DNA from 3 places in the Clostridium sp. JNZ X4-2 genome. Region 3 is predicted to be linked to each of the others. Evidence: riboswitches for the same ligand, from Rfam matches in the RefSeq annotation. Region 3 holds a riboswitch; each other region holds the start of a gene.
The links. Region 3 has a riboswitch for S-adenosylmethionine ahead of ACYUJ6_RS07825 (methionine ABC transporter ATP-binding protein). Riboswitches for the same ligand answer to the same signal wherever they lie in the genome.

Region 1 (12,786 bases), 700 kb from region 3:
TTGTAAAATTATTCCAATAGGCAAATTCCAGGGCGTTCTAGAATCACTTGAGGGCAGCGAAAATAATTTATTTGTATGGTTAAATTTGGAGGGAATTTTATATGGAGCACGTTGTAATAGGAACAGCAGGACACATAGATCACGGGAAAACTACACTTATAAAAGCTTTAACGGGAAGAGAAACAGATAATTTAAAAGAGGAAAAGGAAAGGGGGATATCCATAGATCTTGGGTTTACGTTTTTTGATTTACCCTCGGGAAAAAGAGCAGGAATTATAGATGTGCCAGGACATGAAAAATTTATAAAAAATATGCTGGCAGGAGTAAGCGGAATAGATCTGGTGCTTATGGTAATTGCAGCTGACGAGGGAATAATGCCTCAAACACGGGAGCATTTTGAGATACTCCAGTTATTAAATGTGAACAAGGGTATTATTGTCATTACAAAAATAGATTTGGTAGATAAAGATTGGCTGGAAATGGTAGTGGAGGATGTAAAAAAGGAATTTAAAGGAACCTTTTTAGAAAATGTTCCTATTCACCAGGTTTCTTCTAAAACCAGGGCGGGACTGGATGCTTTAGTAAAAGATATAGATAAGCTTACTGAAGATGTATCTGCCAGGGATATAAAGGGACATTTCAGGCTGCCTGTAGACAGAGTATTTTCAGTAAGTGGATTTGGAACTGTTGTAACTGGCACTGTAATCAGCGGAAAAATTAAAGAAGGAGAGAATGTACAGATATATCCTTCTAAAACCATCTGTAAAGTTAGAGGAATACAGGTACACGAACAGCAGGTAGTGGAAGCTGAAGCTGGTGAAAGATGTGCAGTAAATATATCCAATGTGAAAACTAACAATATAAAAAGAGGGGATGTTATATCTGCAGAAAATTTTATGGAACCGTCTCTTATGGTAGATTGCAAATTATATTATTTAAAAAGCGCATCCAAACCTTTGGAAAACAGACAGAGGGTAAAGCTGTATCATGGTACAAGCGAAATTATATGCAGGGTGGTAATACTTGATAAAGAGGAGGTAAATCCGGGAGAAGAAGCTTATATTCAGCTTAGACTGGAAAAGCAGCTTACAGCCCAGAAAAATGACAGGTTTGTCATAAGAAGTTATTCTCCCATGCATACCCTGGGTGGAGGAACTATAATAGAACCTGTTGCTCAAAAGGCAAAAAGATTTAATGAACAATATATAAATGAGCTGAGATTAAAAGAAAGTGGAAAAACAGAAGGTATAATTGAAAATACCATTAAAAATTTGAGTGGCAGGTACCCTCAAAAAGAAGAAATATTGAAGGCAATGGGGAAAAATGATAATATACAAAATGAACTGGAAAAGCTAATAGAAAATAAATCTATAGTATTATTGAATAAAGGAGATAAACCTGTATATGTTCATCAGGACTTTTTAGATGATAAAATTAAAATCTTGGAAAATATTCTAAAAGAATTTCATCATAAGAATCCTCTGAAAATGGGAATGTCTAAAGAGGAAATCAAAAATAAAGTATTCGGGAGCAAAATAAAGCAAAAAATATATGATTGTATAATAGAACTTTTAAAAGATGAAAACAGGATAGATGTTTATGGGAACTTTATTTTTCTAAAGAACTTTAAGGTGAAATATAGTGAAGACCAAATTAAAATTAAGGACAATATTCTGAAAAAATTTAGTAACAGTGGATTTATCCCGCCTAAATATTTGGAATTAGAAAGCAGCTGTAATGATAAAAAGGATTTCAAAATGGTGTTTGAGTCTGTTGTGGATAAAGGAGATATAGTAAAAGTTGCTGAAGATTGCTGGTTTTCAGCTGAAGATTATAAAAGAGCAAAAGAGACTGTAATAGATTTTATAAAGAGCAATGGAAGCATATCTCTTGGGGAGTTTAGGGATGAATTAAACACCAGCAGAAAATATGCCATGATATTAATGGAACATTTTGACGGAATAAGACTTACAAAAAGACTTGGAGATAAAAGAGTGCTTTATTAAAGATATATTGTATATAATTGTGATGTGAAGTCAATATTACTAATTAGAAACATGTATACAAAATACTGATAAGTAACATAAATTTATGTTATATGTGATATTATACTAATTTGTTGACATTATAAGTACATTTAACTTATAATATTACATGTGATTTCAATGGGGGTAGATAGGTGCTGGTGTGCCTGCCGGTCTTCAAAACCGTGTTGCCGTGCTAAGACCACGACGGGTGGGTTCGATTCCCACATATTCCCGCCAATAAGAGAGTATATTAGAGGTTGAAAGATTTGTATGTCTTTCAACCTTGTTTATTTTTTGTATAAACTTAAGCATTTCTTGGAGAGTACCTCTTTTCACAGTTTCATAAATCATATTATCTTAATGTTTCAAATGAATATCCCCGAGATTTAAAGTATTCTATAATTTGCGGTAATGCTTGTACAGTAGTAACTTTGGCAGGAGCATCATGCATTAATACAATTAAATGATCATAATTGGCATATCGTTTTACATTACTGACTAATTTGTCAACAGGAACTCTGCTGTATTCAGCATCGCCATTTAAGTCATTCCAATCCACATAGTGGTATCCACCCTTTTCTAGTTCTTGTCTGAAGGGTTCAAGCTTTTTTCCAAAAGAACCTCCTGGAAATCTTACAAGTTTTAAATTATAGTTATTGCCTAAAATTGACTTTAATATCTCATCACATTTATCCACATCTTTTATAAATATTTTTGGATCTGAATATATATAATTCATATCATGAGAATAAGTATGATTACCAACCACATTACCTTCAGCAACTTCTTCTTTTACAAGTTTTTTATTTTGTTCAGCATTCCTGCCAATTAAAAAGAAGGTAGCTTTCACATTAGACTCTTTCAGTATGTTTAATATTTTAGGTGTATTGTTTGCGGAAGGTCCATCATCAAAAGTTAAATATACTACTTTTTTTCCATCAGATTTATAAGGATTAAATGCATTTAAATCTTTTGAATTAATAGGCGGAACCTTATTTTCCCTTTTATTCATATGGTTTTGTGGTTTGGTAGTTTGAGAATTTGAACCTATAACCTTTGATTCTTTAACAGATATTTGTGCACCACTAATAAACCCAATAGAAAATAAGAATATAATTGATACTGTAATTATTATTATATTTTTCTTATTATGTTTTACCATATAATTCCATCTCCCTTATTTACATCAATATATATTATACAACTATAAATTATATGGTTTATTAAGTATTCATAAATTTCTGCAGATAAATTGAAGCAGTGAAATTAAATTGACAATTTTGACTGATGGATAAAACTAGTATTCTTTTTCATTCTACTTTGTAACCACTATGAAGAAAGTACTATATAATACAATAAAGGAAATATAAATCCTTTATTATAGTAATTAGTATTATTCTACTTGTGTAAATATAAAGGCTCCAACTTATTTCTAGGTTGGAGCTGTGTTTTATTTGCTGAGGTTTTTTATGGTGAAAAAAAGTGTATTAACAAAGAAAATAAGATTTACCATTGAAATTACAAGTATTGATGTTATAATTTTTATATTGCTTAAAAAATTGCAGATTTATCTATACATTTACCAATAGTTAGTACATATAAAGAAGGGGAGTGGGTATTTAGTGACTTTGTGAACTTGATATAACACTTTGTTGCTAAAGATAATATATGGAAGCAAAAAAAGTAAGAGGGAATACATTTTGTATTGATACGGGAATGACATACATACCTTTTTATAAAATCAATGATAAAGAAATCATAATGCTGGATACTGGATGGGCCAAAGGTGAAAGAAAGGGAATAGAGGAATTTTTGGAAAAAAACCATTTCAACGTGTCCGGTATAATATGCAGCCATGCCCATGTAGATCATGTGGGAAATAATGCTTATCTGAAAGAGAAATATGGATGCATTATTGCCATGGCTGCATATGAAGCACTTATATGCAGTTCCGCCATGAATTTAAAACTTTATTACAACAGTCAGACACTTTCAGAAATAAAGGAGCATTTTGGGAGTATGATTTGTAAAACCGATATACTGATTTTGGATAATGAAGATAAAGTATCAATGTGCGGCATTGAGTTTAAGATCATCCATACACCGGGACACAGCCCTGCACATATATGTATTGTAACTCCAGATGAGGTTGCATATTTGGGGGATAGTCTTATAAGTTATGAGGTTATGGAAGGGGCCAAAATGCCTTATGCCTATATACTTACAGTGGACTTAGAGAGCAAGAACAAGCTTTATGATTTAAAGTACAGTAAATATATAGTAGCTCATAGAGGGGTATTTGATGATATTTCAAAACTTATAGCTGATAATATATGTTTTTATAAAAACAGGGCAGAAAAGATATGTAGTATTGTAAAAGGATTCATGACCATGGAGGATATAATGAAAGTTGTTATTAAAGATTTCGGGATTCATGTAGGAAACAAATATAAATATGCTCTTATAGAGAGAATGTTAAAGTCTTATGTGGAATATCTCCATGAAATGGGAGCCTTGAGATTGAATATGGATAATGGATTTCTTAAATATTCAAGAAGTATAAAAGTATAATATTATGAAATGCCAAACAAGACCGGGGTAATTTACCTGGAAAATTTTTTTATTCTTATTCCAAAAAATTTTAAATTATCATGTATGAGCTTGGTATTGAATTTCATTGTTTCACTCCCAGCAATTTATTTGAAGGATGGTATGTAACAGGCATACCACCCTTCATTGAATTCACGTTATTTTTTTTGTAAAACCAGTAAATTGTAGCCATCATAATTGGTATCTGTAAAAATTATTTCGTGTCCTTCTTTTTCTGCACTTTGGGGAACATTGTTTATAGGATCTCCGTCATCTAAATAAAATCCCAGCTTTTGTCCGGATTTTATTTTGGAAAGTTCGACTTTTACCTTTACAAAATTTATAGGACATTTTACTCCTCTTAAATTCACAATTTTAAGATTCCCGATTTTATCATGACCGTTGACTCCGCCATTATCTTCATTGTGGGGCTTTGACTGCACATTTTCTTCTTTTGGAAGTGTTATTTCCAATTTCCCGTTTAAAGATTTATACATGGCATCCACTTTGCTGTACAGGTATTCCACTTCTGAAGCTTTGCCGGATATATTGTTTGCAGCGTCTATTTTGTAATCTATGAGATCTTCAAAAAACTTTTTAATTGAAGATTTAACATAGCCCGTCTCTATAAAATTCTTATTGAATTCCTCAAATATCTCTCTGTCTTTGTTTGAATCCACTCCTTTGAGTACCAGAAGGGCCCGGGCTGAAGACAGTGCAGAAGAGTACAAATCGGAATTTTGTTTCGTGTCCTTATACCTTTCAAGGGAAGATCTGGCATTTGACAGATCCAGTCTTATAACATCCATTACACCGGAACTGCATTCTCCAGGTCCTCTGCCCTTTAATGAAAATTTCTCGCAGGCTCCAAAATCAAAGTAGACATCTGTGTCTTCAACAAATTTATCCACATCAGTGTACTTGTTTATTAGAGTTTTTATATCCGATGATTTGTTATCCAGAAAATCATAAAAATCTTCATATCCGGAATTCACTTTTAGTTCTGCAAGTTCATGGATGAACAGGGGAACTTTCTTTGCTGGTACATCTCCGTAAGTATCACCCATTCTGGCTATATTTGATCCCACTTTTCCCCCAAAGGATATGGAGTACATTGGAATCAGGCCGTTTTTTGTTCGCTTAGCTCTGCCGTGAAAACCCAGAGCTCCTTTTTCGTGCTGGGCGCAGGAATTCGGGCAGCCTGATATAAACAGTCTTGGCAGTGCAGCTTTTATTTGAGATGATGCACCCTCAAATTCCTTCTTTATGGCTTTTAATAGATTTTGTGAAAGACATAATCCGAGCTGACAGGTGGAAGCACCCACGCAGGTTACAGAGTTGTCTATGTTGTATAGGGAAGTAAAGCTGCCTGTTATTTCTATAAGAGCTTCAGCATCTTTTTTCTTCAGGTCTCTTATAAAAAAGCCCTGGGTATTTGTTACCCTGATGGATGTTTCATAATCCAAATTTTCTATAAAAGCAAGTACTTTATTCAAGTGGTTGACTTTTAAATTTCCGCTTTGAGGATGAACATAGACGGAATAGTAGTCTTCCTGCTTTTGTGGAAACAGTACATTTTTAAGTTTTTCATCCACTTTTACGTCCTGGACAATTTTGGCATCAGGATGCAGTATAAATTCATTTTCATTCACCTGTATGTTGAAACCGCCTTTTTCCTTTAGTTTGTTTATTTCACCTTCTAGTTCTTCAATAAATTTTTTTTCACCCAGTCTCATGAGGATGAATCTTATTCTGGCTTTGTTTTTATTGGTTCTGTCTCCTTCAGCTTCAAATACATTTTTAAGACCCTGTATATAATATAGTATTTCATCTGCCGGTATGAAATCACTTAATTTTATAGCAACTCTGGGGCTTCCGCCAAATCCTCCGGCTCCATATACCTCAAAGCCCCTTTTGCCGCCTGCTGTTTTTGCAATAAAACCCAGATCCGATATGGTGGCATTGCCTGTATCTTCTGGAGTATTGGAGAAAGCTATCTTGTATTTCCTGGGCATGTTCATGGTGGTTGGATCCTTTATGAGGTAATTGGTGGCTGCTTTTACATAAGGTGTTACGTCAAAGACATCATCTGTGGAAACACCTGAAAGGGGAGAACACTCCACATTTCGAACGGTATTTCCACCGGTGCCTTTTGTTATGATACATACTTCTATAAGGGAATTTATTATTGGATAGACATCTTTTAAATCCACACTTTGAAATTGAATATCCTGTCTGGAGGTGAATTTCAATTTACCTTTTGCATATTTTTCCGCAAGTGCACTTATGCGTTTGAATTGTTCTAAAGTTATAACTCCTCCGGGTATTCTGGTTCTCACCATGTAGGTTTCCTTTTTCCTCTGTTCATATACGCCTATGGAAACTCTAAAAGCCTTGAATCTCACAGGATCTATTGCATTGTTTAAATACTGCTGTGATTTTTCTTTTATGTCTTCTATTGATTTATAGTGATCCTCACTTATATTTATCATAATATCTCACTCCTTTTTAAACTATTTTATACTTGATCTTTTCAACATTTTTATTTTTGTCAATTTTGAACAGATTAAATACTGGTTCCTCTTTTTCAAGAGATAAAATTCCGTATAATATTTTGTCATCAAAAGCAAGTCTTTTATCCTCTTCAGATGGTCTGGAAGGTGAATAAGGATGAGAATGATAATTGCCAATCATGTTGAATTTCTCGCTTCTCATAAGCTTTACAGCTCTGAATTGTTCGGCAGGATCCATGGAAAAATGATCACTGCTGTGATCTGTATTGGTCAGGGAGTATATTTTTTTAATAAAAATGTCTTTTCCAGAATTCAATCCTCCAAGATAACCACAGCATTCATTGGGAAATTCATCCCTGGCCTGTTTTAAGATTTTTTCATATTGCAATTTGTATATATATATCATAATTATCACCTGTTCAATTTGCTGTTTTGAGATCACAAGCTGCCTGTTCGTAATCTATCAGCTTTTTTATTGTGGGGTGCTCACCGCATATGCCGCAGTTCTTGTTTTTGGACACCTTTATTTTTCTGAATTCCATTGTAAGTGAATTGTAGGTCAAAAGATATCCTGCAAGAGTTTCGCCTATTTCAAGTATATACTTGAGAGCTTCTGTTGCCTGAAGAGATCCTATGATTCCCCCCATCACACCCAGAACACCTGCTTCCCTGCAGGTTGGAACAACTCCTGCAGGAGGCGGTGATTGAAAAATACATCTGTAGCAGGGAGTACCGTTGTCAGGTATATAAGTTGTGAGCTGTCCTTGAAATCTTATTATTCCCCCATGTGAAAATGGTTTTTTTGAAAGAACACATGCGTCATTTATCAAGAATTTAGCTGGAAAATTGTCTGTACCGTCTATTATGAAATCATAGTTCTGATCCCTTATGATATCCAGAATATTGCTGGAGCTTACAAGCTCATTATATGTTATTACATTTACATCAGGGTTTAGTTCGTTTATGGTTTCTTTTCCAGATTGGACTTTAGCTTTTCCCACATCTTTTGTCTGATGTATTATCTGTCTTTGAAGATTTGAAAGATCCACTACGTCACCATCTACAAGGCCTATGGTTCCTATTCCTGCAGCAGCCAGATACATGGCGGCGGGTGCTCCAAGGCCGCCTGTACCTATAATGAGGATTTTGGAGTTTAAAAGTTTTTCCTGGCCTTCCACACCTATTTCGGATAGAATTATGTGCCTTGAATATCTTTCTATCTGATCCTCGCTAAAATCCACTGCTTCCACCTCCCATAAAGTACAGGAAATCTATCTTGTCGTTTTCTTTTAGAATAGTACTGCCAAAATTGGCTCTGTCCACGAATTCATCGTTTAGTTGTACGGAAACCATATCCGGCATTTTTACGTCTTCTATTTTTAAAATTTCTGTTACAGTTAATCCCTCCCTTATATCTTTATTTTTCCCATTGATTTCTATGTTCATGATGTCCTCCTTATTATCTAGAATAAAAAATTTATGCCACAAAATGTTTTGACCATTTTGGTAAAAACATTTTATTATTAAAATAAAAGCTCCCTTGCCATAAGTACAAGAAAGCTTTTTCTTCAAGTTTCTCATCTTTCAGGCAAATAATATAACCCGCTGGAATTGGCACCTTTGAAAATAATCAGGTTGCCGGGCATCATAGGGCCAGTCCCTCTGCCTCTCTTGATAAGAATTAAGTATTTAATTGGTTAAATACTAACACAATTAAAATAATCTTGTCAATAATTTTCTTTTTTCAATTACAAAAATTTGAAAGGTTATTTTACTATTGACACATACCTTAATTTAAGGCTATATTTTATTATGAGTATAAAATATACAATAATGGCAAAAGGTATGATAACTATGATAAACAGCTATGAATTGTTTAGGAATTTAAAACCTGAGGAAAAGAAAATATTCAATCTAATACAAAAAAGTGGAATTATGACTAAAAATGAAATTTTATTTAAAACTGGAATGAAGTTGACCACATTAAATCGCATAATGAATCCACTTGAACAAAAATCCATTCTGGTGCGGAAATGTGTTGGAGAGTCTACAGGGGGAAGGAAACCTGTGTTGTATGATGTAAATGTGTGCAGGTTTTATATTGTGGGTATAGGTATATGCAGTACTTATGCACAGGTATCCATAGTGAACCTGAGAATGGAGATTTTTTATAAAAAAAGCTTTTATATTGATTTTAGCAGTTCCTGCAGTGAAGTCATAGAAAAAATTCTTCAGATTATGAAGAGTGTTTATGAGGAATTGAATTTGGAGTTTCTTCAGCTTGTAGGAATTGGACTTGCAATTGAGACCAATCTTTGGAGTGATGAAAATATAGGCAGGATACTTGAAGAAAAAATAGGGTGCAGTGTAATTAGTGAGAATTGTTCGAATTCTGCGGTTACTGCAGAGTATTTGTACGGAGCAGGGAGGCAATTCAAGAGTTTAGCTTATTTTGATTGTGGAGTTGGATTGAAACAGGCAGCAATTGTTCAGGGAAAAATTATAAGATCAGCGGGGGACAATGAATATGCATTTGAACATATGATCGAAAATATAAATGGCAGTATTGATTTTGACAAAGTGTATTTTAGTTATATAAAAAATAGTGTGCTGTCTCAAAAACTTCTTTTGGATGCTGCATCAAAATTGAGTAAAAGTATAGAATCCTATATAAATTTGCTGGATCTTGAATGTATTATATTAAGCGGATCTTTGGTGGATTTCCAAACGTTTTATGAAACATGTACACAGTATATTCCTAAAGGTATTTCAATAAAAAAGCACGGATATTTTAAAGAAAATGCAGTTTCAGTAGGCGCAGCAGCTTTTTTGCTGGAAAAATGTATTAATGATCAATATGATACAGATAATAAAAAATTTGTTGTTGACAAAGCATTTTAAAAGTTATATCATATACATAAATTAAAATTCAATAAATGCAAAATTTCTTATCAAGAGTGATGGAGGGACTGGCCCTATGATATCCGGCAACCTGAATATATTTATTATTCAATGGTGCTAATTCCAGCAGGTATACCCTGAAAGATGAGAGACGAGAGGATATGACTTCCTGTGGTTTCTCCACAGGAAGTTTTTTATTGTATTAATTAATTTGTACCGACTAGAAAACTAGAGGTCAAGTTGAATTTATTATAGGATATATAATCTATCTGTAATAAATTAAATTTGGCCTTTTATTGTTGTATAAATTTTATGAAATACCTCTTATATATAGTTAGATGTACTTTTTACCAAAGTAGGAAAAAGTATAAAATTATTAGCAATTCATTTAAAAATACATTGTAAGATCATACATACACCAAAATAGTAATATAAAATTATGGTAATTATTGATTGGAATAACTATATGGATAATTTTATAAAAGAATACAGCTGGAGTTTAATTTGTAAGAAATAATAACCAGGAGGAACACAGTATGAAGCATGATAGAAAAAAAATAAATCTAAAAAAAGCATCTCGAAATTTAACATCTATTATAGGTTTTTTAGCTATATGGGAAGTCTTGCCCAGAATTGGCATAGTGGACAGTGCATTATTGCCTCCTTTTTCAGAGGTTGTATCTTCACTTTATACTATTATTTTCGTAAAAGGAATACTTCTGGAGCATATAAAAATAAGCATCATACGCTCTCTGGAAGGATTAGGTCTGGCTATAGTGGTTGGTATCTCACTGGGTTTATTTATTGGGAGATTTAAGGTGGTAGAAGTATATATAAATCCTGTACTGCAGCTTTTTAGACAAACTTCTGCACTGGCATTGTTCCCTGTTTTTATAATATTTTTTGGAGTGGGTGAGACTTCCAAAGTACTAATTATATTTTGGGGATGTGTATGGCCTATGCTCATAAATACCATAGACGGTGTGAAAAGTACTCCCATACTGTTGATAAAAGCGGCCAAATCCATGGGATGCTCTTCTCTCCAGATTCTAAAAAAAGTTATATTGCCTGCGGCCTGCCCTTATATATTTACAGGACTAAAACTCAGCGCCAGCACGTCTATCATAATGCTGACTGCAGCAGAAATGCTGGGGGCCAACAAAGGATTGGGGTATTTTATATCATATTCCCAACAGACTTTTCAGATACCTTATGTATATGCCACTATAGCCGTCATATCAATTATAGGACTTATACTTACGTGGATTGTTACTTTGCTTGAAAAATTTATTTATTTCTGGAAGGAAGAAGAAACCACAGAATAGGTAAATTATTTAAATAAATTTCATAAAATCAAAGGAGGAATTAAAATGTTAAAGAAAAAAATTGTTTCACTAGGACTACTATTTGTAATGGCCACAGGACTTTTTACTGCTTGTGGAAATAAGCAGAATGTGTCCCAGAGCAAATCAAACAGCAAGGAATTATTTGAAATCAAGTATCCAAAGTTATTGTTCTCAGATCCTGTGTATATTGCAGATCAAAAGGGATTCTTCAAAGAACAGGGAATAAAAATAACATTTACAGGGACTGTATCCCAGGCTGATATGATTACGTCAGTTGCATCAGGTGCAAATACCTTTGGAGGGACAAGCGCTTCAAGCATCACTTTAGCCATTGCTAAAGGTGTGAAAATCAAGGCAGTTGCTGCTGGATGGGCCTCTACACCTAAAAATCCTTCTGTGGGCTATGTAGTGCGTGCTGATAGTCCCATAAAGAGTATTAAAGATTTAAAAGGCAAAAAAATAGCTACTACTCCTCATTCCTATCAGCTTTTAAATTTATTAGAGAAAGCGGGATTAAAGGAGAGTGATGTTACAGTGGTACCTTTGTCTTTTGACCAGGAAGAAGCTGCTCTCGTTGCAGGCAGTGTAGATGTAATAGAAGTCTTACCGCCATATCTCACTAAGATAGTAAAGACAGGAGTTGGCAGAATACTTATTGATGGAACCCAGGTGTCAGGAGAACAGAAAGGATGGCCCCAGCAGTTTACCAGTGCTGATTTTATAAAAAAGCATCCTGATATAGTGAAAAAATATACTACAGCTATTGCTAAAGCATGTGATTGGGCAAGAGCTAATCCTAAAGAAGCCGGAAAAATATTTGTAAAAGTATTTAACGTTCCGGATGAGTATGCAGATTATTATACCGCAGCGTATCCGGAACATGGACTTGTAAGTGAGAAGGATGCACAATTTTGGATTGACCAGTCCGTAAAATATGGTGATCTTAAGAAGGGCAGGCTTAAAACTTCTGATGTGTATACCAATGAATTTAACCCATATTATAAAAAAAATTAGGAGGATTATAGATGAGCAAAAAAGAAGAAATATTTAAAAAGCTTATAGCTTCCGTTGTTGATGGAGATGAAGAATTGGCAGGTGAGTCCGCTGGTAAAGCCATTGAGATTGGCATTGATCCAACAGAGGCTATAATCAAGGGGCTTGCTGAAGGGATGTCTGTAGTGGGAGATTATTTTGAAAGCCAGGAATATTTTCTTCCTGAAGTTATAATATCCGCTGATGCCTTTAAGGCAGGAGTTGATGTTTTGAAACCACACCTTAATTTGGAGAAAAGTGATAAACCGGCAAAGGTGGTTATAGGAACTGTTCAGGGAGACACCCATGACATCGGCAAAAATATAGTATCCATAATGCTTGGTGCATCAGGTTTTGAAATATATGATGTGGGAAGGG
Region 2 (12,786 bases), 640 kb from region 3:
TTACTATTAACATTTTACACAGCAATAACTATACCAATTGTCTATTTTTCTATCAATAGTTCCTTAAAGTTACTTAAATAGACCTTTATCTTACGACACCAGTTATGGCATTTTGTTAGAGAATTTTAAAAATGTGAGATAATTGTTATATTCATTGTTATAATTTGATTATCCTAACAACTTTTTAATTCAGATTTCTTATTATTTATCTATTTGCAAAGTATAAAAATACAGGCTTTGCCATAAAAGCAAAGCCTGTAACATTGAATTATAAATTATTTAATTAAGCAGCACACATCATTTGCAAATTGCACGGGATCCTCTACAGGAAGTCCTTCAATTAGGAGTGCCTGGTTATACAGCAGATTGGAATACATTTTTAATTTGTCTTTATCTTCTGCATATGCTTTTTTAATTGCCTTGAACATCTCATGGTTAGTATTTACTTCCAAGATTTTATCTGCTTTGATATTTTGATTATTTGGCATCATATTAAGTACCTTTTCCATTTCAATAGACACTTCCCCTTCATTTGCAAGGCAGACAGGATGGGTTTTCAATCTATTGGATGCCCTGACCTCTTTAACTTTATCTTTTAGCACCTCTTTCATAAAATCAAACAGCTGCTTGTTTTCCTCAGTTTCTTTTTTACTTTCCTTATCATCGGAATCAAAACCCAAATCTTTGCTGGAAACAGATTTAAATTCTTTTTCCTTATATTTTGCAAGCATTTTAATTGCAAATTCATCCACATCATCAGTAAAATATAATATTTCAAAACTCTTATCTTTAACCAGTTCAGTTTGAGGTAATTTCTCAATTTTTTCTATGTTTTCACCGGCTGCATAGTATATATACTTTTGATCCTCTTTCATACGTGAAACATATTCATCAAGACTTACAAGCTTTTTCTCCGTAGAAGAATAAAACATCAGTAAATCCTGCAGCACTTCCTTGTTAGCTCCGAAGTCAGAATAAACTCCATATTTAAGCTGTTTTCCAAAGCTGGTATAAAATTCAATATATTTCTCTCGATCATTTTTAAACATCAAAAGAAGTTCATCTTTTATTTTATCCTTTATTTTTTTTGCAATAAATTTAAGCTGCCTGTCATGCTGAAGAAGTTCTCTGGAAATATTAAGTGAAAGATCTGCTGAGTCCACAAGACCCTGCACAAAGCTAAAATAATCCGGCAATAAGTCAGCACATTTTTCCATTATCAAAACGCCATTTGAATAAAGCTCCAATCCTTTTTCAAATTCCTTTGTATAAAAATCATAAGGTGCCCTGGCCGGAATGAAAAGCAAAGTTCTATAACTTACCACTCCTTCAACACTTGAGTGTATCACCCTGAGAGGTTTGTCATAACCAAAATGCTTATCCATATAGAATTGATCGTAATCCTCAGGTTTCAATTCATTTTTATTTTTTCTCCAGATAGGTACCATACTATTTAAAGTTTCATCCTCAAAATAATCTTCCTGCTCCTTGTCATTATCCTTTTTAGGTCTGCTTTTCTTTACCATCATCTTAATTGGATACTTTATAAAATCAGAATACTTTTTAACCAATGATTTGATTTTATATTCATCTAGAAACTGATCATACTTTTCATCTTCAGTATTTTCTTTAATCTTTAATATAATTTCAGTACCTGCGGTTTCCTTTTCACAAGGCTCAATATTATATCCATCTGCACCTTTTGATTCCCATTTATATGCCTTATCCGAATTAATGGAACGACTTTTTACAGTTACTACATCAGATACCATGAAAGCAGAATAAAATCCAACTCCAAATTGACCTATGATATCCACTCCGTCTTTTATATCATTTTGACTTTTAAATGCAAAAGAACCGCTTTCTGCAATAGTTCCAAGATTATTTTCAAGTTCCTCCTCTGTCATACCTATACCTGTATCGGTAATTGCAAGTGTTCTTTTTTCTTTATCCGCAGTAATTCTGATATAGAAATCATCCTTGTTGAAACTGACATTTTCGTCAACAAGTGACCTATAATAACTCTTGTCAATTGCATCACTGGCATTTGATATAAGTTCCCTTAAAAATATTTCTTTATTTGTGTAAATTGAGTTAACCATTAAATCAAGCAGTCTTTTTGATTCTGCCTTAAATTCTTTTACAGCCATTCTATCATTTCCTTTCAATTCAATTATATCTAATATATCTAATATGTATTAACTTAAATAATACTTGAGTTGATAAGTATTTAAATGTTTTTTGTTAGCACTTATATCACTTGAGTGCTAATTTTATTTTAGCAATAATTCTGCCTTTGTCAATATGTTTTTGTAAATTTATCTACTGAATTTATTTATCAGGATTATAACATAGAAAATTCTCATGAATTGTTTTTTAAACTTTGAATCAATTTTAGCGGATTAATTATCTTAGCTGAACTACATAATTTACTATTTTTACCAAATTTAACGGTACTTCCGGTTTTTAGTGCTGTCCTCCAAAATTCATCGGGAGTTATACTCGGCTTCACTTCACAAGAAAGAGCATAAATACCCGCTATATAAGGAATTGACCAACTCCAACCACCCTCCCTGTAGAAAACATAATCCTTGTATCCTGTTGGACTTGCTGTACATCTTGAATCCATGGGAATAAGCAATGTATTATTCAAATTATATTTTCCTTCATAATATTCGTTCTGCCAGAATAAACCTGGAGTATAAGATGAAGAAGCATCAGGATCAGACAGAGGGTTTCTTCCAAGCCCATTAAATTTAAATCCATAAGTATCTTTAAGTGATGATGAAACTACAAATATATTTTCTTCTTTGGCCCTGTCCACCGCTTTTACCACTTCATTATAACCCACATCTCTTGAGCCCCATCCTATTGAAATGGAAATAACCCTTATCTTTTTACCTCGAGGTAATTTTTTATTGAGTTCTATTATTCTGTTTATGGCATGAGCAGTGTAATTAAAATTGGCTTTTGATTTTTGGCATATATCAATAGGATCTTGCCCTATATAATACAAATCAGATTTTGGAGCAATACCCGTTTTTTTACCAACAGCTATTGAAGCTACTGCAGCTCCATGCATTGAAGTCTCACGTCCACAATGGAGCTCTTCATAAGATTTTACATTATCTTTATATTCATCATGATTTACAAGAAGACGCTGATCTATTATTGCAATACCAATATTTTTCCCATTTACTCCCAAATTATGGACAGTCCTTATCCCAAGTCCTGGATTTTTCCCTAATGACATAATTTTTTCAGGTAAAAAAACTGATGTGATATTTTGGGGCCATTTTGTTTTACTATCAAAACTTGAATTTAAAAGTTCTTTTTCCTTCCCACCAATATCAGCTTCTGATAGATCCTTTGAACGTAAATCCATTACTTTACTGTTTTTAAAACTTGAGGTTAACTGTGGCAGTTTATCTAATTTTCTAACCTTCCAATCTGCTGGCGTCACTTTTACAGCAATTCCAGCAGTTCCTTTATTTAATGCCGTGTTGGGCTTTCTCAATACATTTAAAGATACCATACCCACAATAAACAATATAAATACTATAATTAAAATTTTATATTTTTTCTTCATGTAAAATATCTCCTTATTTTTTTAATTTTCATTATAATTAAATTGTAGTATTTATTTTTAAAGAAACACTTATCAAACCCATTAAGATTTGATTAAGATATTATATTTGAAATATAGCCCCATCTTTTTGAGATGAGGCCTTTCACTATTTTAACATTATTTTTGACAAGTCCGCTGCCTGCTGCTGAATCCAGTACATTCACTATCTGCCTATACCTCAAAAAAGGCAGATCTCCGCTTTTTTATATAATTAACTGCTTGTACTTTTCAGGACTTGATTTATATATTTATCTAATTTTTGGCTTACCTTTAATATTTCCCTGTAATCTGCCTTTTCCTCAATTAATTTATGCAATCTCTCTCTTAAATCGTTTACCTTATCATCCATCACGTAAATTTCAAACCGCCTTTCTTAATAAATAACAAATTAAAGCTTATAATTCAAAACACTTTTAAATTATATCACAAAAATTCTCTGCTGTAGACTATAGTATGATGACAATTTGCAACATTTTTTTTAAAATTAAATTTGAGAGGTGGTTTACGTGACATTAGAAAGTGCACTTGCTATAACTTTAAAAAACCGCAGAATAAAATGTGGATTATCACAGGAAGATCTTGCTCACAAATGTAATATTGATAGAACTTATATAAGCATGATCGAGCGCCAGAAGCGAAATCCTACTTTAAATATCATTTTTAGAATCTGCAAAAGTTTAGATATAAAAGCCAGTGATTTTATTTTAAACATTGAAAAAACAATGGAAGGTAACTGAAAAATCAAAATTATTTTCCAGCTGACTTGATTCACATTTATAAATAAATTGAATGAAGTTAAAAAGCCCTATCCTCTTGGGACGGGCTTTTAATATTATTTTAATTTTTTTTCATATTTTTCAACCATTTTTTTAACCATCTGTCCGCCTATGGAAAAATTATTTACTGCATTAGGATCTCTGTTCTTTTCAGCCAGTTCCCTGGCTGCTTCTATTTTTAATTTTTCCATACCAATTCTAGCTTCCGGAACCAGTATTTTATTTCTTCTAGACATAAATATCATCTCCTCTATATTAGTTTATACATTTCAAAGAAGCATATAATAGAAATTCATAGTATTATTATGAGAATTTGTAAAATTCCTAATTCATCCCTTTAGTCCACTTTTCCCTCACCATCATTTTAAACATCATGAAATCTGTATTGGTAAAAATAATTTTCAATATTTATTTGCACTGTGAATCACATTGTAGTACAATAAAATTTATATAATTTAATAATGTTCTCTTATCAAGAGCGGTGGAGGGACTGGCCCTTTGAAACCCGACAACCGGACATATTATATGTACCGGTGTTAATTCCTGCAAAGTGAATTGGATCACTTTGAAAGATAAGAAAAATGCTAATTTTAAAAAATTGTTATCAAAAGCTATTTTTCTTATTAAAGGAAAATAGCTTTTTTAATTATATTATAAAAATAAAATGCAAATTGGAGGTATAACTAATGGGGATTTTAGTAGTGGGCGGAGACAGAATTGCAAGCATAAAAAACAAGTTAAGAGAAAATGGATTTAATAAAATAATACATGTAACTGGGAGAAAAAAGGGTGACAGAAAAATAATTATTCCATCAAATATGGATTTAGTAATGGTTCTTACAGATTACATAGGACACAACATGGCTGAAATAGTAAAAGAGCGCTCAAAACGAAATAATGTTACAGTAATGTTTTGCAAGCATTCTTGGTCAAATATATATAAAAATATAAATATTTACATGAAGAAATAGATATTCTGAGTATAATTCCATATTAATTTTCATTACCATTAACAATCCATATACCAATACAGGCTAAAACCAATGCTCCCGGAGTCTTCACCTTCAATATGGAATCTCCAAGTAAAATGGCCGATAATATGACTCCAAACACAGGTATCATAAAACTGTATACAGCTATTCTGCAGACCTTGTTGTATTTATACAAAGCCGACCATATTACCAGTGATACCGAAGACAAAAGTGCCATATAAAGCAGCAGGATTCCACACCTAGGTGATACAAAGATTAAACTTCCACCTAAAGATTTCCCGTCAATTGACAGGGCAAAATCTCAGAGGCCAGCTCGATAGCTGTCTCTATTCCTCCATATTCTGCATTATGCACACCTCCGGAGATAAACACAGTTTTTCCCTCTTTTTCCCCGCAAATAATTGTAACCGGAAGGTCTATTTCTGTTCCTTTCACATTTACATATTCTGATATCTTTTCTCCTGTTTTAGCAGACATGTTTCCTGCTCTTACTGTTTGCATAAAACAAAACTCCTTTCTTCCCTAATATGTACGCAGCCTATACATTATTTATCAAATAAGTGACAAGCCACTAAATGACTTTTTCCTATTACTTTTAATTCAGGCTTTTCTTTCAAACATACATCACCGCATCTTTCACACCTGGAGCTGAAACTGCATCCTGGAGGTAGACAAGAAGGACTTGGCGGCTCACCTTTAATTATTTCTATTCTGCTGTTATCAGCTTTTTTAACAGACAGCACGGATGACAGCAGGGCTTTTGTATAAGGATGGCATGCACTTGAAGTGAGTTTGCAGCTGTCAATAATTTCAACAATTTTTCCAAGATACATAACCACAACCCTATGACTTATATTTTTTACCACTGCCAGATCATGACAGATAAAAATGTAGGACAATTTTTCTTTCCTCTGCAGATCCGCAAGGAGAGAAAGAACCTGCTTTTGTACGGAAACATCCAGGGCTGAAGTGACTTCATCACATACTATAATTTCAGGTTTTAAGGATACCGCCCTTGCTATTGCCACTCTCTGCCGCTGTCCTCCGCTAAGCTGATGGGGATATCTATCTGCAAAATTTTCACTCATGCCAACTGTTTCAAGAAGCTTTGCCGCTTTTTTACGGGCACTGTGCTTATCTATGAGTTTAAAATTCAAAAGAGGCTCAACTATGGTTTCCCAGACCTTCATCCGGGGATTGAAGGTCTCAGAGATGTTTTGAAATATCATCTGAATTTTCCTCCTGTTCTGCCTCAATTTTTCTCCTCTTAAATTTGTAATATCCTGCTTTTTAAAAATAATCTTTCCAGAAGTAGGTTCTTCAAGATGAACCATCATATCGGCCAGAGTACTTTTACCGCAGCCGCTTTCTCCAACCAGTCCCAGGCACTCTCCCCTATACAATTTCAAACTAACATCATTCACTGCAGTCAGCTTTCTTTTATCCTCCATTTCAAATTGTTTTGTAAGATTTTCAATCTCCAGTATAGGCTGCTTCTTTTCCTCCAAAATCGCATCCCTCCAATTCAGGTACCGCCGATAATAATTCCATAGTATACTTGTTTCTTGGATTATTTATCACCTGATCCTTAGTTCCCCACTCCACCAGCCTTCCTTCCTGCATTACTCCTATTTTATCGCATATATAAGCTGCTACTCCCAGGTTATGGGTAACCAGCACTATGCTTGTATTAAAATTCTTTCTGAGTTCAGCCATCTGCTTCACAACCTGGGCCTGAACAGTTACATCCAAAGCGCTGGTAGGTTCATCTGCCAGAAGAAGTTCAGGTTTCATAACCATGGCCATGGCTATGGCAACCCTCTGTTTCATACCGCCGCTCAGCTGAAAGGGATATGAATTCATTACAGCAGCTGCATCTGCCATGTCCATTTTTTTTATCATGAAAACAGCTTTATCAAAAGCCTCTTTTTTTGAAATACGAAAATGACTCCTTATAGTTTCTACAAATTGATTCCCTACTTTTTTTACAGGAGTCAAAAATTCGCCTGAATCCTGAAATATCACTGCCATTCTGTTTCCCCGTATTTCTCTCCATTTTCTTTCAGAATAATTGAAAATATCTTCATTTTTAAAAATTATATTTCCTGAGGAAACAGCTGCTCCTGCAGGCAAAAGTCCAAGTACAGCCCTTATAATCGTGGATTTTCCACTGCCGCTTTCACCTACAATTCCAACTATTTCTTTATTTTTAACTGTCATGCTTAAATTTTCCACCACAGGTGCCTGTTCTCCGTATTTTATAGATATATTTTTTATATCCAATATACTTTTACTTGTCATTTTATACTCACACTGCTGTTAAGCAGATAATAATCAACAGGATACATTGTCAGCCCTCTCACATTACTCTTGCTTACCAGATTAAGCATTGGCGTAACTAAAAATATATTGGAATTATCCTCCAGCAATCTTTTCTCTACATCTATGGCAATATCATTTCTTTTTTGAGTATCTTTTTCATTTTTTAGCCTATCAATAAGAGAATCCACTTCAGTATTACTGTATTTACCATAATTTTCACTTCCTCCAGTCTTGAAATACAATTCCAGAAAAGACTGTGGATCTCCCGATGTTGCAGTATTCACGCTATACAAGCAGAGATCAAAGCTGCCGCTTTTAAGCACATTGGCTACTGATTCATAGGACTGCAGTTTAACAGCTATGCCCATTTCCTTAAGCTCGGACTGCATTGCCTGTGCAATTACCGGAAGCTCGGAACGGCTTGTATAAAATGCCAGGTTCAATTCCAGCTTTTTCCCATTTTTTTCTCTTATACCATCTCCGTCAGTATCCGTATATCCTGCATCATTTAAAAGTTTGACTGCCCCATCCTTGTCATATTTATATGCCTTAAGTTTTTTTTCTCCAAAGGGCAGGGATTTAGGGAAAGGTCCAACTGCAGTTTCAGCAGTGCCTTTTAAAACATCTTTGGCATAGGATTCTCTATTCACTCCCAGAGCTATGGCTTTGCGGACTGCAGGATCCTTCAAAAATTCATTGTTCAGATTTTCATAGGACATTATTATTCTCAGGCTGGTAATCTTATCTATATTGTATTTGGACTTATCAGCAAATAAAGATATGTTGTGGCTTGAAATACTCTGTGCCGCATCAATTTCTCCTGACTGAAGCGCCATTGCCCGGGTATTGGCATCTTTGATATACTTGAAAGTTGCCCCGTCTATCTTGACTTCATCTCCCCAATAGCTTTTGTTCTTTTCCACCACCACTTCTGAATCTGGAACATAGGATTTAACTTTAAAAGGTCCTGTACACACAGGAGCCTTGGTAAATGTATCCTTTGCAGCACTGGTATTTACTATTATGGCAACGGGATCTGCAATGTTTCCCAAAAATGCCTCATAGGGGGTTTTTGTTTTTATACTAACATATTGACCATCTTCTGTTATAGAATCTATAAGTAATATTGACTCTGCTCTTGGATTTAACTTCAGTGACCTTTCCAGAGAAGCCTTTACAGTTTTACCGTTAACAGGTGTACCATCTTGAAACTTAGCTCCATCTTTAATATGAAACTTCCAGGTCAAGTCATTCACTCTTTTCCATGAATCGGCAAGCAGTGGTTCTATTTTCATATTTTTATCAAGCTTCACCAGTGTCTCTCCTACACCATACATGGAAACAAACCAGCCGTTGAATCCTTCTGCCGGATCCAGATTGCTGGGAAACTGATTTACTCCAAATACAATATTTTTTGATTGTCCATTGTCACTTTTTTCAGCAGTCCTCTCACTTTTACACCCTATAAAACCTGCACATAAAAAAATCATTGAAAGTATAACTGCTAGATATTTTTTTATTTTCATTTTCACTAAGTCCTCCTCAATGTTATTTTTTAGGATCCAGTATGTCTCTCATACTATCTCCCAGTAAATTAAATATCATGACGGTTATAAATATGGCAATGCCGGGATATATCATAAGCTCTGGTGAGGTCTGCATATAATTTCTGCCTTCACTGAGCATATAACCCCACTCTGGAGTAGGCGGCTGGGGACCCAGTCCCAAAAATGACAGGGAGGATATTTCAAGCATCATAGTACCTATATCCATGGTGGCCATTACCACAAGAGGTGATATTATATTGGGTGCTACATATTTCAAGATCAGTTGATATTCTCTGGCACCACCCATTTTTGCCAATTTAACATACTCCTTTTCCTTTACAGCCATGACCAGGCTCCGGCTCACCCTGGCATATTTTACCCAATTTACTGCAATCAAAGCTATAACTGTATTAATAGAACTAGGTCCAAGCACTCCTGCAATTGCAATGGCAAAAATAATTCCAGGGAAGGCAAGAAAAACATCGGAAAATCTCATTATAATATTATCGGCCAGTCCTCCAAAATACCCCGCTGCTGTTCCCACCGCCGTGCCAACTATAAATACGGATACAACAAGACTGAAAGTCATTTTCAGAGAATCCTGACCTCCATAGAGCAGTCTCGAAAAAATGCATCTTCCAAGATTATCCGTACCTAGTGGAAACCTGCCGTCTCTTCCCCGAAGAGCATTTGCCATATTGGTTTTAAAGGGATCATTAGGTGCCAGGAAAGGTGCTGTGACAGCTGCCGCAATCAAAGTCAATGCCAGTATACAGAGAAATACAAACAATTTATTATCCTTTAAAAATGTTTCAAATCTCTTCATATCAAGCCCCCTTTTCCAATCGGATACGAGGATCTAAAATGTAGTATGAAATATCTACAGCAAGATTGACAAATACATAGATCAATGTCATCCACACCACATATCCCTGTATTAGCGGATAATCTCTGGTAAATATACCCTCCACCGCAAGTTTCCCCACTCCTGGCCAGGAAAAAATAGTTTCAACTATAGCTGTTCCTCCAAGAAGTGATCCAAGAGACAAACCCAGCAAAGTTATAATTGATAAAAGAGAGCACTTGAGTACATGCTTCAGCAATATGCACCATCTACCAATTCCTCTCGACTTGGCGCCAACTACATAATTCTGGGATATTTCCTCCAGTATGGAGGCCCTCAGCTGCCTTGTATATTTTGATGCCATTGCAGCAGTCAAAGTTGCCGAGGGCAGTATAATACTTGTCCATCCTGAGTCACCCATAACCGGTAAAACTTTTAACTTCAATGAAAATATATACATTAACAATAAGCCAACCCAGAATCCAGGCATGGATATGCCAAAAAATGATACAGTTCTTATTACATAATCAGCCAGCTTGTTTTTATAAAGTGCAGATAAAATACCAAGTGGAAGTGCTATGAGCAGCATCAGAATCATGGACATCACCGCAAGTTTAAAAGTAGCCGGAAGTGTCTCGAATATTAAATCCAGCACCGGCCTATCGTACTTGTAGGAAATGCCAAAATCTCCTCTAATCACACCGGACAGCCAGCTAAAATACTGAAGCAGAAAAGGTCTGTCAAGTCCCAATTCACCCCTCACTTTCTCTACAAGTTCCGGAGAAGGAGTTACCCCTGTGGCATTTAGCATAAGCACTGCAGGATCACCCGGTGAAAAATACGTCAGGGCAAATGTTAAAAATGTAATTCCAAATAAAATCGGAATTAAATATATCAATCTTTTCAATATGTATTTCTGCAACTTGTTTTTGTCACCCCTTCTTAGTAATGCCCTTCAATATGAGTATACTTGTTTACAATTTACAGGCACATATGCTGAACATAGGTGTACTTCTATAGGCCGTTTTTTCCTCTTCAGTGTATATCTTCTCTGAAATATCATTTTCCAGATCAACCTTTGAAAACCCACACTTCATCAATACCTTTTCATCCCATGCAGGACGTAATTCATAAGTCAAGGGAAGATCCCTTGCAATATCTTCACATATTTTCCTCTGTTTTTCATAGGTTTTACAATCATAGCCCAGTTTCAGGGCCTCATCCATATCCTTTACATATTGCTCCTGAAGTTCAGGACATGACAATCTCAGATACCAATTGGCATCAAATATAATTAACTTCCCCTCTGGCCTTAAAAGTTTAAACCAATTTTCATAGGTTCTAACCGGATTTTTCAATGTCCAGGTGACATTTCTGCTTATAATCAAGTCAAACCTCTCTGGAGATAAATTGAGATTTTCCACATCTCCTTTTATAAAATTTATATTTGTTCCTGCCACTTCTGCGTTTTCCCGGGCTTCCTTGATCATTGTGCAGGAACCATCTACTGCAGTTACTTCATATCCCATCTGTGCCATGATTATTGCAAAAAAACCAGGGCCTGTACCTATATCCAATGCCCTTATATCTTTTCTATTTCCCATTTTATTACTGATAATTTCACTCCAGCACTTTCTCTTGAAACTGTTCATATCCTCATTTATCATTTCACTGTATGTATCCGCCCTATTGTCCCAGTAATCTTGAATAATTGTTTCCATCAAATTTCCTCCTATCTAAAAACTTTTCATTTTATACTAAATCTTTTTTCCTACATATATGTAAAACTCATTGTCATCCTGAGTATAAATAAGAATTACTTGATGTATAGTGATTTTAATTAACTTAAGCAGCAATATTCGTGCCAAAAGCATCAATATGTACAGAAATCTTGTCAATACAGCACTACATACCTCTTAATATGAAAATATCCACAAATTGCATTGCTCAAATCAATTCAAAAGTGCAAAATATATCATTATGAGATTATTTTCATTTCATAATGATATCCTAGTTTCATTTTGATAAATTTGAAATTTATATCCTTTTAATGTATAATACCGATAAGAATAGACATCTTGAAGGGAGATATTTTAAGTGGAAAAAAAAGAATTATCACGGGGCCTAAAAGCACGTCATATTGAATTAATTGCTTTAGGCGGTACAATTGGTGTAGGCCTGTTTATGGGATCGGCTAGCACAATCAAATGGGCTGGGCCATCAGTACTGTTGGCTTATGGAGTGGCCGGCATGGTGATGTATGTAGTTATGCGAATTATGGGAGAAATGCTTTATCTTGAACCACTAACTGGTTCCTTTGCAAATTATGCAAAAAAGTACATATGCCCTTGGGCTGGCTATATAACAGCATGGTGTTACTGGTTTATGTGGATAGCTGTAGGCATGTCGGAAATTACTGCCATCGGAATTTATATGAATTATTGGTTTCCAACTTTACCGTCCTGGATTCCGGCCTTAATCGGCGTAGGTATTATAGCTGCTGCTAATATGACTTCAGTTAAGTTCTATGGTGAATTTGAATTTTGGTTTTCTTTGATTAAGATTGTTACAATTATAGCTATGCTCCTAGTGGGATTTGGCTTGATTTTTTTTGGCTTGGGCAATCATGGTATAGCCATTGGTTTAACAAATCTTACAGCAAACGGCGGCTTCTTCG
Region 3 (5,739 bases):
TAAGGCATCAGTACCTTTTCTAAAGTAAATAGGATGGTTGTTGGCATCAACAAGTTTATAATACTTATTATTGAATTTTACACAATGTCCACAATCAATCTTACGATCTGCTAAAACAGCAAGTGTTAAATTAATTTTATCAATAGATGGTTGTTTTTCAAACACAGATTTGGTATGATTGATTTCAAGAGCAAATTTGGTATTGAATTCTTTTATGTAGTGATTCAAGAATTCATTTGCCTGTTCCAGGCTTGTTACACCTGCTAGCTCAAGTTCTAAGGGTAATCGTGATTGTAATGTTTGGAATAGGCGTTCTACACGACCCTTTGCTTGAGGGACACTACTAGTTTTAATTTCAATACCTAATTGTTTGCAGGCATATCCAAATTGTGTAAAGGTATCCTCCTCTGTAGTTGGAGCTTTCTTTTGTTTGTATTCAAATACAGTTCTTCGATCAGTGAATAACATATATGGGATACCGTATTGTACAAGAATCTGATTCAATACATTGTAATATCCTTTCAGGGTTTCCTGTTCATCAAAGTACCCGCCAACAATAGCACCAGTTGAATCATCAATGGCTATGTGGAGCTGGGATTTAGTGTTTCCAAACCAAAGATGTAAAGATGCATCCATCTGGATCATTTCACCAAAGTAAGCACAACGTGGTCGGCGCGGATGAGCGTCTTCAATAGCAATAATGGATCTATCAATTTCTAACTTATCGTCTGTGGATAAATTGGAACTTTTTTGTTTCTCTAGTAATTCCATTTTCACCCTCATTTTCGTAACACGACAGGCTTTGGGAGATATGATATGTTCAGCCATAAGGATTGTGTTAATAGTGCTAGGAGCAATAGAAATGCCTTCATAAGCAGCTAAAAGCTCAGAGTAGTGTGTAAAGTTTGCTCCATGATATTTAGTTTGATATAAATCAATAATTTTACGTCTAGTCTCTTCTGAAAAGCAATTGATAGGCTTGCGGCCTTTATTCCCGTGGACAAAGAAATCCTTGCCCTTAGCACAATATCCATTTACCATTCTATTCACATGTCTAACAGAACAATCAAGACGAATAGCAGCAGCTTTCTTATTACCATTGGTTTCTACTAATTTTTTAATAATCTTATATTTAAAATCTTCTTTCATACTTAATTCTACCTTTCTAATTATGTCCACCTCATTTCTTATTGTCATGAGGTATATTCTAACATTATTTTTTATTTATTTGGGACATAATCGCAAATGGTATACTAAGACATTATCACAAATCAATCATAGTCAATAATAAAAAATTAACATTACATATTGACATAATAAAAATAAGTTGTATAATCTAATTTATAAAATAAATTCGTAAAAATCAAATATATCCTTATCAAGAGAAACTGAGGGACTGGCCCTTTGAAGTTTCAGCAACCACATATATGTGATGGTGCTAAATCCAGCAGAACATTGTTCTGAAAGATGAGGAAAGGCATAAAAACCCTTTCACGGGTTTTTTTTATGCCTCTCAACCTCTTCTTTGTATGAAGAGGTTTTTTATTTTATATATGAAATTACTGTAAAACTGCAATATATGGTTAAAAAAATTGACTGAAATTTTAAAGGAGGAAAAAGGATGATATGGCTAAAAAATATCAACAAGATTTATACGAGTAAAACTAATACAGTTGAAGCTTTAAAAAACATTAATCTTCACATTAAAGCTGGTGAAATTTTTGGAATTATAGGATATAGTGGAGCTGGAAAGAGTACTTTAATTCGTTGTATAAATTTATTGGAACAGCCAACTTCCGGAGAAGTAATTGTAAATGGAAAGAATTTAACCCGTTTATCTTCAAAAGAACTGAGAAAAAGTAGAGAAAAAATTGGAATGATATTTCAAAATTTTAACCTTATGAAAAACAGAACGGTATTTGAAAATGTGGCTTATCCTTTAAAGAGAAAGGGTTTGAGTAAAAAAGGCATAGAAAAAAAGGTGCTGGATCTTTTAAAACTGGTGGAACTAAGTGACAAAATAAATGTATACCCTTCACAGTTAAGCGGTGGACAAAAACAAAGAGTTGGAATTGCCAGGTCACTGGCAAATGACCCTGAAGTGCTTTTATGCGATGAAGCAACATCCGCTTTGGATCCACAAACAACTCGGGCAATTTTAAAACTTTTAAAAAACATCAATGAAAAATTAAAATTGACAATAGTAGTTATAACCCACCAAATGGAAGTTGTGAAGGATATATGCCAAAGGGTTGCAGTAATAGATTCCGGTAAAATAGTGGAGGAAGGAAATATTATAGATATATTTACAAATCCAAAAGTTAATATAACAAAGAAATTTATATCCTCATTATTTCACTATGAAAAAATCTACGATTTCCTTAAAGAGGGAAACTCTGTAGGTGAAATAGAAGAAATAACTGAAGAGGAGAGTATTGTTAAAATATCTTTTACCGGGCAAAAAACAGGTCAGGCTTTTATTTCAAAGATTTCCAGAAGGTTTAAAATAGATGCCAGTATATTGTTTGGAAATATAGAGATAATCCAAAATGTACCTATAGGAAACTTAATAGTAAAATTAAGAGGCAGCAACGAAGGAGTAGATAGTTCAATAAGGTATTTAGAGGAAAATAATATACATGTGGAGTATGTGAATATTAAAAAAGATGATTCAAAACTAAAAGTTGGAAATAATTAAATTTCAAACATGAAAATTAAAAAAATTATGAAGGTGATAAATAATGATTGAATTTTTAGGAAAGATAGCACCAAATTTGGTGAATCTATATCCTGAGATGATAAAAGCAATATTTGAAACTTTTTATATGGTAGCCATTTCAGGAATCATATCAACAGTAGTTGGAACAGTAATGGGAGTTACCCTGGTTGTTACAAAAGAAGAAGGCATACTGGAGAATAAGATTATTAACAGTATACTTGGTAAAATAATAAATATTTTCAGATCCATACCGTTTATTATTCTCCTGGCAGCTATAATTCCTCTTACAAGACTTTTAGTAGGTACTACCATAGGTACGAAAGGAGCACTGGTGCCGCTTATATTCGGGTGCACTCCTTTTATTGCCAGGCAAATAGAATCAGCACTGCTTGAGATAGATAAGGGGGTGATTGAAGCTGCACAATCAATGGGTTCAAGTCCTTTTGAAATAATTTTTAGAGTAATGCTTCTTGAAGGGCTGCCTGGTATTATCCATGCTCTTACAATAACAATTATAAGCCTTATTGGATTATCTGCCATGGCGGGTACTGTAGGGGGAGGCGGACTAGGAGATTTTGCCATACGCTATGGATATCAATATTTTCAGACAGATGTTATGGTGGCCACAATAATTGTACTTTTAGTTATTGTAAATCTTATTCAACTTGTAGGAGATATTTTATCAAAATTGACAGCACATTAATTTATAGACTAGGGAGGTCTTGAAAATGAAAAAAATTATAGGATTATTTTTAACAGTTATATTGTCTCTTGGAGTTTTGGCAGGCTGCGGTTCCAGCAATAGTGCTGGACAAACTACCAGCAATAAGAAACAGGTGGTGAAGATAGGCATAACGGGTGATGATCACAAGATTTGGGACAAAGTCAAACAAAACCTGGCAAAAGAAAATATTGATCTGCAGATTGTAAGCTTTGCAGATTATGTACGTCCTAATCTGGCACTTTCCGATGGAGAAATTGATTTGAATTCATTTCAGCATTATGCTTATCTGAATAAATTCAAAACAGAACACAAACTGAAGATCAGTGCTATAGGTGAAACTGTACTTGCACCCCTTGGAGTGTATTCAAATAAAATAAAATCCATTAAGGATGTTGCAGAAGGTGCAAAAATAGCTATTCCAAATGATCCAACAAATGAGGGCAGAGGATTGAACCTGCTTCAAAGTGCTGGCCTAATAAAATTAAAAGAAGGAATTGGCCTTTTGCCAAAACTTCAGGATGTAACTGAAAATCCAAAGAATATTCAATTTGTAGAACTTGTTGCTACCCAGATTCCAAGATCACTTCCAGATGTGGATGCAGCAATAATAAATAGTGGAGTAGCTATAGATGCCAAACTCAACCCGGTTAAGGATTCAATTTATCTGGAAGATGTATCTAATAAAAATGCAAAACCATATATAAATGTAATTGTGGCCAGAGACAAGGACAAAAACAATGCTGTTTACAAAAAAGTAGTTAAGGCTTATCAAACTGATGAAATAAAGAAACTTATAAAAGAAACTTATAAAGGATCAGAAATTCCTGTTTTTTAAGCTTGGTTAAAAATTGGAGATTTAAGATATGTTTGAAATTTAAAAATATTATTTTATGGAGAAATATTGTTTCATTAAGGCATTTACTTGTGAAGAGGATTTAGATAAAATAGATGTTATATAAATTACAATAGGTAAAAATAATATTAGCAGTATTTGGAGGAGTTTATTATGAATAAAAGTTTTGCTACAAAGCTAATTCACCTTGGAGAACAAAATCCGGAATCCATTTCTAAATCTAAGACTTTACCTATCTCTATGACTTCCGTATTTGCTTTTGATGATGTAGAAACATTGGATGAAGTTTATGAGGGAAAAGCCAAGGGATATGTGTATTCTAGAAACGGGAACCCGGTTCATGATGCATTAAAGGAAATAATGTGCAGTGTTGACGAGGGAGAAGATGCCCAGGTCTTTTCATCTGGAATGGCAGCTGTTTCCATGTCAATTTTATCTCTGGTAAAGTCAGGAGATCATATAATAGCAGACAATGTATTATACGGTGGAACTTATCAATTCCTTAAGAATGAATTGAGTAAATTCAATATAGACGTTACTTTTGTAGATACCATAAATGAGCCCATGGAAAAATATTTTAGGCCCAATACAAAATTGGTGTATGTGGAAACTATATCAAATCCACTGATGAAGGTAGCTGATTTAAGGGCAATATCTAATATGACTCACTCTCACAATGCAAAATTAATTGTGGACAATACTTTTGCCACTCCTATAGTATGCCAGCCTATAAAGTTGGGCGCTGATATAGTGGTATACAGTGCAACAAAGTATTTGTGCGGTCACAGTGATGTAACTGGCGGAATTGCAGTTTCAAATAAAGAACTTACCCAGAACATAAGAAATATAGGGGCGCTTTATGGTCCCATGATGAGTCCTTTTGATGCATGGCTTGTTATAAGAAGCCTTAGAACTTTGGAGATTAGAATGATACAGCACTCTCAAAATGCTATAAAATTGGCAGATTTTTTGGAGAGACATGGTAAAGTGAAAAAAGTTTATTATCCTGGACTAAAATCTTCACCTTCAAGGGAGATAGCCAGCAAAAATTTTATCAATGGCTTGTATGGAGGAATGCTCAGCATAGATGTAGTTAATGGAGAAAAGGGAGCTTATGAACTCATAAGGGCACTTGACACTATAAAATTTGTACCTAGTCTGGCAGGAGTTGCCACATCTGTTTCATATCCTGTAAAGACTTCTCATAGGGCGCTAAGTGATGAAGAACTGCACAAAGCGAATATATCTAAAAGCCTTGTGCGTATTTCTACAGGGCTGGAAAATGTAGATGATTTAATCTCTGAATTTGATAAGGCACTGAGTAAAATATAGATACTTGAAGTAATTTAATAGAATAATTTTTAACCGTCAGTATGAAATATGCTGACGGTTATTAAAATTATCAAGTTATTTTTAATAAAATCAATGCATTTGGTATTTTTT

Region 1: linked by a shared signal. The riboswitch ahead of thiS (sulfur carrier protein ThiS) and the one ahead of ACYUJ6_RS07825 (methionine ABC transporter ATP-binding protein) in region 3 are both predicted to bind S-adenosylmethionine.
Region 2: linked by a shared signal. The riboswitch ahead of ACYUJ6_RS10800 (DUF2325 domain-containing protein) and the one ahead of ACYUJ6_RS07825 (methionine ABC transporter ATP-binding protein) in region 3 are both predicted to bind S-adenosylmethionine.

The regions. Positions count from the first base shown of each region.
Region 1 is NZ_CM142685.1:909,068-921,853, forward strand. It holds gene selA (L-seryl-tRNA(Sec) selenium transferase) at 1-20, shown strand, start outside; gene selB (selenocysteine-specific translation elongation factor) at 102-2,006, shown strand; tRNA gene ACYUJ6_RS04275 (tRNA-Sec) at 2,168-2,264, shown strand; gene ACYUJ6_RS04280 (polysaccharide deacetylase family protein) at 2,380-3,189, opposite strand; gene ACYUJ6_RS04285 (MBL fold metallo-hydrolase) at 3,696-4,598, shown strand; gene ACYUJ6_RS04290 (sulfurtransferase TusA family protein) at 4,775-7,108, opposite strand; gene ACYUJ6_RS04295 (M67 family metallopeptidase) at 7,125-7,535, opposite strand; gene ACYUJ6_RS04300 (HesA/MoeB/ThiF family protein) at 7,549-8,370, opposite strand; gene thiS (sulfur carrier protein ThiS) at 8,360-8,575, opposite strand; SAM riboswitch class I at 8,704-8,810, opposite strand; gene ACYUJ6_RS04310 (transcriptional regulator) at 8,942-10,030, shown strand; SAM riboswitch class I at 10,075-10,181, shown strand; gene ACYUJ6_RS04315 (ABC transporter permease) at 10,567-11,355, shown strand; gene ACYUJ6_RS04320 (ABC transporter substrate-binding protein) at 11,401-12,390, shown strand; gene ACYUJ6_RS04325 (corrinoid protein) at 12,402-12,786, shown strand, end outside.
Region 2 is NZ_CM142685.1:2,251,636-2,264,421, forward strand. It holds gene htpG (molecular chaperone HtpG) at 276-2,150, opposite strand; gene ACYUJ6_RS10775 (S8 family serine peptidase) at 2,363-3,589, opposite strand; gene ACYUJ6_RS10780 (hypothetical protein) at 3,682-3,810, opposite strand; gene ACYUJ6_RS10785 (aspartyl-phosphate phosphatase Spo0E family protein) at 3,840-3,977, opposite strand; gene ACYUJ6_RS10790 (helix-turn-helix domain-containing protein) at 4,135-4,365, shown strand; gene ACYUJ6_RS10795 (small, acid-soluble spore protein, alpha/beta type) at 4,461-4,640, opposite strand; SAM riboswitch class I at 4,871-4,983, shown strand; gene ACYUJ6_RS10800 (DUF2325 domain-containing protein) at 5,091-5,375, shown strand; gene ACYUJ6_RS10805 (EamA family transporter) at 5,398-5,688, opposite strand; gene ACYUJ6_RS10810 (hypothetical protein) at 5,664-5,897, opposite strand; gene ACYUJ6_RS10815 (ABC transporter ATP-binding protein) at 5,942-6,904, opposite strand; gene ACYUJ6_RS10820 (ABC transporter ATP-binding protein) at 6,870-7,697, opposite strand; gene ACYUJ6_RS10825 (ABC transporter substrate-binding protein) at 7,694-9,244, opposite strand; gene nikC (nickel transporter permease) at 9,267-10,091, opposite strand; gene nikB (nickel ABC transporter permease) at 10,093-11,031, opposite strand; gene ACYUJ6_RS10840 (class I SAM-dependent methyltransferase) at 11,084-11,830, opposite strand; gene ACYUJ6_RS10845 (amino acid permease) at 12,207-12,786, shown strand, end outside.
Region 3 is NZ_CM142685.1:1,610,203-1,615,941, forward strand. It holds gene ACYUJ6_RS07820 (ISNCY family transposase) at 1-1,149, opposite strand, end outside; SAM riboswitch class I at 1,373-1,474, shown strand; gene ACYUJ6_RS07825 (methionine ABC transporter ATP-binding protein) at 1,622-2,698, shown strand; gene ACYUJ6_RS07830 (methionine ABC transporter permease) at 2,742-3,422, shown strand; gene ACYUJ6_RS07835 (MetQ/NlpA family ABC transporter substrate-binding protein) at 3,448-4,278, shown strand; gene ACYUJ6_RS07840 (trans-sulfuration enzyme family protein) at 4,450-5,628, shown strand.